One region of the Halalkalibacter oceani genome, then DNA from elsewhere that is predicted to be linked to it. Evidence: riboswitches for the same ligand, from Rfam matches in the RefSeq annotation. Region 1 holds a riboswitch; each other region holds the start of a gene.
What was found. A riboswitch is a leader RNA that binds a small molecule or an ion and turns the genes downstream of it on or off. The one in region 1 is predicted to bind S-adenosylmethionine.

Region 1 (2,196 bases):
GCCATAATAAGGCGAGCCGGTCATCGCCCCGGAAACAGCCGGGTGGGCCATTAGCGGTACGGCAATATCCGGATCTTCGGCTAGACTTTGCAGCACATCAAGGCCGTAAGCAAACACATTAAACAATAATGCGCTTGCACCGAGATCGACTGCGCGCTTCGCCTTTTCTTTTAAGTCGAACGTCCGTCCGGTCAAGTTGACAGCGTACAGCGTTCTTTTTCCGGTTTCTTCATAGGCCTCAGCCAGCGTCTGGACGCCGGTCGTAATCCGCTGTTCAAATGGGGTCAGCTCATTATCAAACAGAATCTCATCGTCTTTGACAAGGTCAACACCGCCAATGGCCTGCTGCTTGAGCTGCTGCTGAAATTCACCAATGTCCTTGCCGATCATCCCTTTAAAAATACTCATTAACAGTGGGCGGTCAAACACATCGAGTCGTTCCCGGACGCCACTGATGCCGAATTGCGGACCAGGAAATTGGGCTTCAAGCTGGGGCGACAGCTCAATGTCGACAAGCTTGATTTCTCCATCGAGGGATAGCTTGCCGAACATCGTCGTCAAAATCGCTGCCAGATCCGCGCTGAAGTTGGCGGCAGGGTAGGCGATTTTAATCAGGCCGACCGTCCGTTTGCTGGAGAAATAACGGTTGTCATCCGCCGTTGGCACAAGCTCTTCGACAGAGATGACTTCTCCTTTGTGCTTTTCAAGCTGCTTCTTTTCCAGTGCGGGAAGGTTTGTCCAGGAGCCGATTGTCAGGCCGAGCGCGATGCCTTCCGCTTTTTTAGCGAGGTCGCCTTTTTGGTCAAACACCTTGTAGGTTGCCGTAATATGACTCATCGTAGCGGAGTCCTCCTTTCGTTACCATCACAAAAAAATCCTCATCTTTTTTGAAAAAGAAGAGGACCCATTCTATGATTCTATGTCCTCTTATCTGTCAGCTTTGCGCTTGAGAGAATTAGCACCTTGAATCAACCGCTCGGTTGAAACAGGTTGCCGGGCTTCATCGGGCTCGTCCCTCCACCTGCTCTTAATAAGAGTATTCGTATTGGTATTGTCGTTAGAAAATGATGTAATGAATTATGCCAGAGGAAGAGTCGTCTGTCAATTATGAATTATTTTTGCGAAAATCTATTGACAAAACGAATGTCTGACTCGTATGATTACTCTCAGAATTCAAAATGTAAAACATAAAATTACATGATTCACTCTTATCGAGAGCTGGCAGAGGGAATTGGCCCAATGAAGCCCGGCAACCGGTCTGTTCATCAAGGAGATTGATGGAAGCCTAAAAGGTGTAAAGACACGGTGCTACATCCAACAGCTCGTTTTACATGTGAAACGAGCTGAAAGATAAGAGGACGGAGCCAGTCCATTCCGCCTCTTTCTCGATCGTGAGTGAAAGAGGCTTTTTTATGTTTTGCCGACAAAAAAGGGGAGAGAGACAAATGAAGAAAAATAAGTGGTGGAAATCAGTAGTGGCAGCGGCGCTTGCCGTAACGCTTGTCGGCTGCGGAGCTGGAGAAGAGTCAACAGGAGAGCAGGGCGGTGGAGCGGAAAGCGACACGATCGAAGGTGTGCCGGAACGATTTGCCGGCGGTGAAGAAACGAAAATCAGAGTGATCCGCAAAATCGGCGGCGATGATCATACAGCGCAATATTTGGCCGGAGTAAAGGAAGAAGGAGAGGCACTCGGCTTTGATGTCGACGTATTTACAGCAAACGGCGATACGGCCCGTTATCATGATGCAATTTCTCAAGCGATTGATGCTGGCGTTGATGGGCTGATTTTATCGCATGGCGACGATGCGGCGACCTATGATGCGGTTGAGCGCGCCCGTGAGGCGGGAATTGAAGTGGTTACGTTCGATTCGATTGCTGAATTGGAAGAGATTGAAGGCGTAACGCTGACTTCTCAGGATGACGAAGCATTGGCGACGCTGGCGCTTGACCAGCTCGTTGAGGATTTCAACGGAGAAGCGAACATGATTTATCTTTGGGTTGACGGCTTTCCACCAATGGTACGCCGCAACAACGTCTATCAGGAAGTGCTTGCGGCAAATCCGGGGCTGAACGAGCTTGAACGGTTTGGGGTCGCCTCTGAGGATACGTCGACACAGACACAAAATGCGGTCGCGGCGATGCTGAACAAATACCCTGAAGGGGAGATTGATGCGATTTTTGCGACATGGGACGCCT
Region 2 (2,196 bases), on a different contig from region 1:
GATCGTTGTCGAGCCAAGCGATTCTTCAGAAATTGACAAGCTGATGACAGCGGAGCAATACAAGGAAATGATTTCAGAGGACTAAAAGAAAGCTAATGGAGCTGGGATAAGCAGGTTGATGTTACCTGTTGCCCCAGCTCTTTTTTCTCGTGCGACGGCATCGTAAAACGATGAAAGGGCACCATAACAGTAACTTCTGATAAGGAGGTTATGAACATGGGATTTGTCCGTGTCGATGTAACAGGACAAGTAAAAGGGAAATACGAAGCGGGGACGCTGAATCTTTACATTGGTGACACCCAAATTGGGAAAGTGTCGGAAACGAGTCAAGGCCTGCAGCATGACATGTTCCAGGGCTATGAATTTGAACAGGACAAAATTTACCGCTATGAGCAAGAAAAACCCGAACAAATCACCTCCTATGTCGACAGCTGCGAAGAAGGCTGGTGTTAAAGAGCTGTATCAAAAGATGGTTTTCCTTTTGATACAACCCCAAGCAGTAAGCGAAGTCTGCGCCTTATGTTTAAAAGTCTGTACCGAAGCGTTTTTCTTCGGTACAGACTTTGCGCAGAACGAAGCCACTGCCAGCAGTAAGGCATCGCTATCCACTAAGTATTTCCCCTGGCACACTGGCGCCTTCTTACCATGATCTCTCCTCCTCTTAAATAGTTCTATTTTTCAGAAAATATCTTCCATATCTTCCTTTAACATTGGAAAAGGCAAAAAGATTGACAAGTATTTTTTCCTCGTGCTATTATTTCTTCATGCTAAAAGTAAGTATAATTTAGCTCTTATCGAGAGCGGTGGAGGGACTGGCCCTGTGAAACCCGGCAACCATACCAATGGTGCTAAATCCTGCAAAGCGGAATGCTTTGAAAGATGAGAGAGAGGCTCGTGTTCGCAACCTTTCTGTTCATTTGCTGATGCACAGGAGGGTTTTTCTTATGAGAAACGTTCTGACATCCAGGAAACAAGTACTGTGCAAAAAGAAAGTTAAGTGATCGGAAAGGTGTGATTTGATGATTACGTTGCGCGATATTTACAAAGTATTTCAGACGAAGGATGGTCCGGTCCGTGCGGTGGACGGGATTGATTTACAGATAAACGAAGGCGAGATCTTTGGCGTTATCGGTTATAGCGGCGCTGGGAAAAGTACATTGATCAGAATGGTGAATATGCTGGAACGGCCGACTCAAGGGGAAGTCACGGTAGCCGGGCGCAACCTTTCGCAGTTACATGAGAAAGAGTTGCGGAAAGCGCGACAGGAAATCGGGATGATCTTTCAGCATTTTAATTTGCTTTGGTCCCGTACCGTGCGCGAAAACATCGCATTCCCGCTTGAAATCGCCGGAGTAAAGAAACCAGAGCGTGATCGGCGCGTTGATGAATTAATTAAACTTGTCGGTCTGGCCGGCAGAGAAGAAAGCTATCCTTCACAGCTTAGTGGCGGTCAAAAGCAGCGGGTCGGGATCGCCAGGGCCCTGGCGAATAATCCGAAGGTTCTTCTATGCGATGAAGCGACATCCGCTTTAGATCCGAAAACAACGGACGCGATTCTCGACTTACTCGTCGACATTAATGAAAAGCTTGGATTGACGATTATCTTGATTACGCATGAAATGCATGTCATCCGGAAAATCTGTCATCAGGTCGCCGTAATGGAAGCGGGCAAGGTCGTTGAGCAAGGGCCGGTACGCGAAGTGTTTAGAAAGCCAAAAGAGGCGATGACAAAGGAGTTTGTCAAGCAAATAACCGAGCCGGAGGAAACAGCCGACGCGATTTCGCATATGCTGGCTGAATCTCCTGAAGGGAAAGTTGTCCAACTGACATTTGTCGGAGAAGAAACAGAGCGGCCGCTTATTAGCCAGCTGATCCGTCAATTTGATATCGACGTCAATATTGTTCAAGGGAAAATAACGAAAATCCAGGCGGGCTCTTATGGAACGTTGTTTATTGCTCTTGATGGAAAACCCGAACAAATCGAAGCGGCGATTGCCTTTATCCGCAGTAAGCAGGTTGAGGTGGAGGTGATTTCGCATGTTGAATGAAGTGAAATGGGACGGATTGTGGAATGCGACAGTGGAAACAGTTTATATGACCGGCATCTCCGTAGCGGCAACATTCTTCCTCGGTCTTATTCTCGGCTTGATTTTGTATTTAACAAGTAAAGGGAACCTGTGGGAAAACAGGTTTATC
Region 3 (2,196 bases), on a different contig from region 1:
AGCATTTTAATAATCCCCGCTGGACGAAGATCGAAATTGTCGCGGATAAGTGTAACAAGCGTTTCCTCAGAAACCTTTCCTGTTCCGAACGTATCGACAGAAATCGAAACCGGACGGGCAACTCCGATCGCATAGGCAAGCTGAACCTCACATTTGTCAGCGAGACCGGCCGCGACGATGTTTTTCGCGACATAGCGGGCCGCGTAAGCACCGGAACGGTCAACCTTTGTCGCATCCTTACCGGAAAACGCCCCACCGCCGTGACGCGCATAGCCGCCATAAGTATCGACGATGATTTTCCGTCCAGTTAATCCGGCATCGCCCTGTGGCCCGCCGATGACGAAACGGCCTGTCGGGTTAATGAAGTACTTCGTATCTTCGTCAATCAGCTCTTCCGGCACAACCGGCTTAATGACATGCTCCTTCAGATTGCGCTGGATCTGCTCCAGGGAAACTTCAGGATGATGCTGAGTGGAGATAACAATCGTATCAATCCGCAGCGGCTGATCATGTTCGTCATATTCAACGGTAACCTGTGTTTTTCCATCAGGTCGTAAATAAGGAAGAACATCTTCCTTCCGTACTTCTGTCAAACGTCGTGCTAATTTATGGCTTAACGAAATCGGAAGCGGCATAAGCTCTTTCGTTTCATTATTAGCATAACCAAACATTAAGCCTTGATCCCCCGCACCAATCGCTTCAATCTCTTCATCGGTCATCTGGCCTTCGCGCGATTCAAGCGCGCGGTCAACACCTTGCGCAATATCAGCGGATTGCTCGTCAATCGACGTAAGAACAGCGCATGTTTCGGCATCAAATCCGTATTTGGCACGAGTGTAGCCAATTCCTTTAATCGTTTCCCGGACCGTTTTCGGAATATCAACGTATGTGCTTGTCGTAATTTCTCCCGCCACAAGGACAAGACCTGTCGTCACAGACGTTTCGCATGCTACACGGGCGTTTGGATCCCGTTTCAAAATTTCATCAAGAATTGCATCTGAAATCTGATCACAAATTTTATCAGGATGTCCTTCCGTTACAGATTCAGACGTAAACAAACGACGGCTTCTTTTCTCTGTCATGATTGATTTCCTCCTTTAAACACTGCCTTCTCTCTAGCATGTGTCTTTCTTTGAGACGGCACTCATGTCCCACAGAATGGGAGATACCTTCCTGGTTAAGACGTGTATAAACGATAAAAACCCTTTTCCATCGAGGAAAAGGGTTGAATGTTTACCTTTCGCCTCTTATCGTTCAAGGCAAATAGCCTTGCAGGTTAGCACCTTTAACACTCATGGCTTTGAGTATTGGTTGCTGGGCTTCTTCGGGCCTGTCCCTCCGCCAACTCAGGATAAGAGTATCCGTTCGACGCATATCATATCGCACATCACGTGTACTGTCAACCGCAAGTGGACAAGATTAACATAAGGAAACGGGTTGATTCTTCCTTATCATTATCTGTCCGGTCATTCTACCTGATACTTCCATCTTATGCAGAAGGAAAAAAATGTCGACAAAATAACCAGTTAATTGGATGACAGCCTTTTTTGGCTACACAGGTACCTTTTTTTCTTTATAATTCGCACGATAAAAAAAATTCGCTAATAGTATAGACTATTAATCTAAATGTGTTATACTATTAACCAAGTTAAAGCTGTTAATGTTAACCAAATTATATGATGAAAGAAAGGGTGCGGCAATGAAAACGATTAGCCTACAGACAGAACTAGCAGAGTTACTTAATCAGGACCAGGTCCATCATGATTTACCGATCTCATCTCTAATCGAGGAGGCGTTAATGCGCGGCGAAGGAAAGCTTTCTGTTACCGGTGCATTAAGCGTCGAAACAGGCGCCTATACGGGCCGCTCCCCTAAAGATAAATTTATTGTGAAGGAAGAAAGCGTTAAGGATAAAATTAACTGGGGAGCTGTAAACCAGCCGATCGAAAAAGATGTTTTTACCCGTCTTTTCCAAAAAGTTGTCCGCCACTTAGGGCAAAAGGATAAACTTTACGCGTCAAGAGGCTTTGCCGGCGCCGATGAAGGATTCCGTTTACCGTTAAAAGTCATTAACGAATTTGCCTGGCAGCAGCTTTTCGCCCGTCAATTGTTCATCCGTCCGACGGCTGAAGATGCCGAATCTTACGATAATGCGTTTACGATCGTTTCAGCGCCAAGCTTCAAAGCTGATCCCGC
Region 4 (2,196 bases), 490 kb from region 1:
ACATCGGCTCCAGCCTCTACATACTGCTTGTGGACCGCGATGATCTTATCGGGATTACTCAGATTGACTTCTTCAAAGCATTGATCAACCCCCTGCTCATACAGGAGGGTGCCCATTGCCCCGTCTCCTACAAGGACCTCATTTGCTAATCGTTCCAACAACTTCATTACGGGTCCCTCCTTTCTATTCCTTTGATGTCACAAAGTGAAAAGCTTGCTCCAGGTCTTTTATTAAATCCTCGCTGCGCTCAATTCCGACCGAAAAGCGCAACAGCCGGTTACAGACGCCATTGGCAATCCGAATGTCCTCGGGAATATCCATATGCGTCTGCGTCGCCGGATACGTCATCAGACTCTCCACTCCACCAAGGCTCTCCGCAAAGGAAATCAGTTTCAGCTGCTGCAAAAACGGGTTAACCCATGCTTCCTTTTTAATTCGGAAGGAAAGCATACCGCCTTTGCCTGGATACAGAACATCCGTTACCGCTTCATGCTCTTCAAGAAAAGCGACAACGGCCTTCGCATTCTCCTCATGCTTTTCCATCCGCAAAGCGAGTGTCTTCATTCCGCGGATGAGCAGCCAGGAGTCAAACGCCGACAGAGTCGCCCCAATGCCGTTATGGTAATAAGCGATCTTTTCACAGAGCTCCGTGCCTTTAGCTGCCACGAGACCGGCAATCACATCATTATGCCCGCCTAAATATTTCGAGGCGCTATGGATGACAATGTCGGCTCCTTTGACGAGCGGCTGCTGAAGCAGCGGTGTATAAAATGTATTATCGACAATCAGCAGCAATTGATGCTTCTTGGCGATTTCCGCCAAGGCGGCAATATCGGCTTCCTGCATTAACGGATTCGTCGGTGTCTCGATGAAAAGCGCCTTCGTCCGCTCATTGATTAATGACTCGAAATGCTCTAGGTTTCGCGGATCACCGTAAGCAAATGACAGTCCCCAGCGATTCCAGCCCTGTTCAAATAAACGATACGTTCCCCCGTAAAGATCCTGAGAGGCCAAAATCTCATCTCCCTGGGCGAACAGGGAAAATACCGTCTGAATCGCCGCCATCCCTGAACTACAGGCAAATCCGCGATCTCCTTCCTCAAGGGCGGCAATCGCCTTTTCTACGACTTCCCTTGTCGGATTTCCTGTTCTGGCATAATCATAGCCTGTCGACTCTCCGATTCCTGTATGACGATACGCCGTTGAAAAATAAACAGGCGTATTAATCGTTCCTGTCCGGTCTTCTGAGCGGTTTCCGATCTGTACTAGCAATGTCTCAAGCTTGTCTCGATTCATCTGTATACCTCCACCTTTACCAAATTATGAAAAAACACCCACTTCTTAAATTCCATTAAGAAGAAGGTGTTTGGTTATGAATTCGCTTCTTCTTATCTTTCAGATCATCGCGACCTGATGGAATTAGCACCTGACCATGAATGGCTGGTTGCTGAGACATCGTCGGGCCAGTCCCTCCGTCTCTCTTGATAAGAAATCGTATGTAAATGAGTTTTTCGTTTAATCAAAATTACAACAATTCAAACCATTTTGCAAGTGAAATTTTTTTCCTGAAGTATTCATTCCGGTGTTGCGTCAATATGCAAATGCTCCGCATTCCCACATACACAGCGCTTAAAACCGGTTTCATACTCGCCTGACTCGGTTCGTCTTCCTCTGAGAATATATTTTTCTCCACAGACCGGACAGCGAATGACAACGCGATAACGTCCTTCAGACATAATAACCACCTTTCTTACTTTCTATTGGTCCAATTGATGGGCACGTTTCACCTTCGTTAAAGCAAGCCACCATAACAAGAGCATAAATGGAAGCATCCCGATAATAAAATAGGTGTCGAACAACAGCAGAATGCTGTCATAGATACTGTGTAAGAGAATAGGAAAAAACAAGGCCAAAGTCAAATGCTTGGCTTTCGAGGCCCGCTCCAGCTTCGCCCTACCCATATAATACCCCATCAGTACACCAAATAACGCATGACTGGAGACCGGAAGAAGCGCTCTGCCAATCGCTGTTTCCAAGCCGTTTGCCAGCAGGTAGAGGACGTTTTCCAGACTGGCGAATCCGAGCGACAGGGCAACGCCAAAGACAATCCCGTCATATCTCCGCTTAAAATCGGCATGCTGATAGGCAAAGAAATACAATAAAAACCATTTGAAAAATTCCTCGATTACCCCATAG

Region 2: another riboswitch for S-adenosylmethionine. It lies ahead of ABMB67_RS11825 (methionine ABC transporter ATP-binding protein); the one in region 1 lies ahead of ABMB67_RS00310 (2,3-diketo-5-methylthiopentyl-1-phosphate enolase).
Region 3: another riboswitch for S-adenosylmethionine. It lies ahead of metK (methionine adenosyltransferase); the one in region 1 lies ahead of ABMB67_RS00310 (2,3-diketo-5-methylthiopentyl-1-phosphate enolase).
Region 4: another riboswitch for S-adenosylmethionine. It lies ahead of ABMB67_RS02725 (methionine biosynthesis PLP-dependent protein); the one in region 1 lies ahead of ABMB67_RS00310 (2,3-diketo-5-methylthiopentyl-1-phosphate enolase).

The regions. Positions count from the first base shown of each region.
Region 1 covers NZ_JBEPKD010000001.1:58,868-61,063, forward strand. Annotated here, with positions in the region: gene ABMB67_RS00310 (2,3-diketo-5-methylthiopentyl-1-phosphate enolase) at 1-837, opposite strand, end outside; SAM riboswitch class I at 925-1,037, opposite strand; SAM riboswitch class I at 1,206-1,357, shown strand; gene ABMB67_RS00315 (sugar ABC transporter substrate-binding protein) at 1,446-2,196, shown strand, end outside.
Region 2 covers NZ_JBEPKD010000009.1:68,902-71,097, reverse strand. Annotated here, with positions in the region: gene gcvH (glycine cleavage system protein GcvH) at 1-85, shown strand, start outside; gene ABMB67_RS11830 (YusG family protein) at 217-453, shown strand; SAM riboswitch class I at 789-886, shown strand; gene ABMB67_RS11825 (methionine ABC transporter ATP-binding protein) at 1,020-2,048, shown strand; gene ABMB67_RS11820 (methionine ABC transporter permease) at 2,038-2,196, shown strand, end outside.
Region 3 covers NZ_JBEPKD010000007.1:7,525-9,720, reverse strand. Annotated here, with positions in the region: gene metK (methionine adenosyltransferase) at 1-1,082, opposite strand, end outside; SAM riboswitch class I at 1,245-1,358, opposite strand; gene pckA (phosphoenolpyruvate carboxykinase (ATP)) at 1,700-2,196, shown strand, end outside.
Region 4 covers NZ_JBEPKD010000001.1:547,034-549,229, forward strand. Annotated here, with positions in the region: gene ABMB67_RS02720 (bifunctional homocysteine S-methyltransferase/methylenetetrahydrofolate reductase) at 1-167, opposite strand, end outside; gene ABMB67_RS02725 (methionine biosynthesis PLP-dependent protein) at 184-1,296, opposite strand; SAM riboswitch class I at 1,386-1,491, opposite strand; gene ABMB67_RS02730 (hypothetical protein) at 1,575-1,736, opposite strand; gene prsW (glutamic-type intramembrane protease PrsW) at 1,758-2,196, opposite strand, start outside.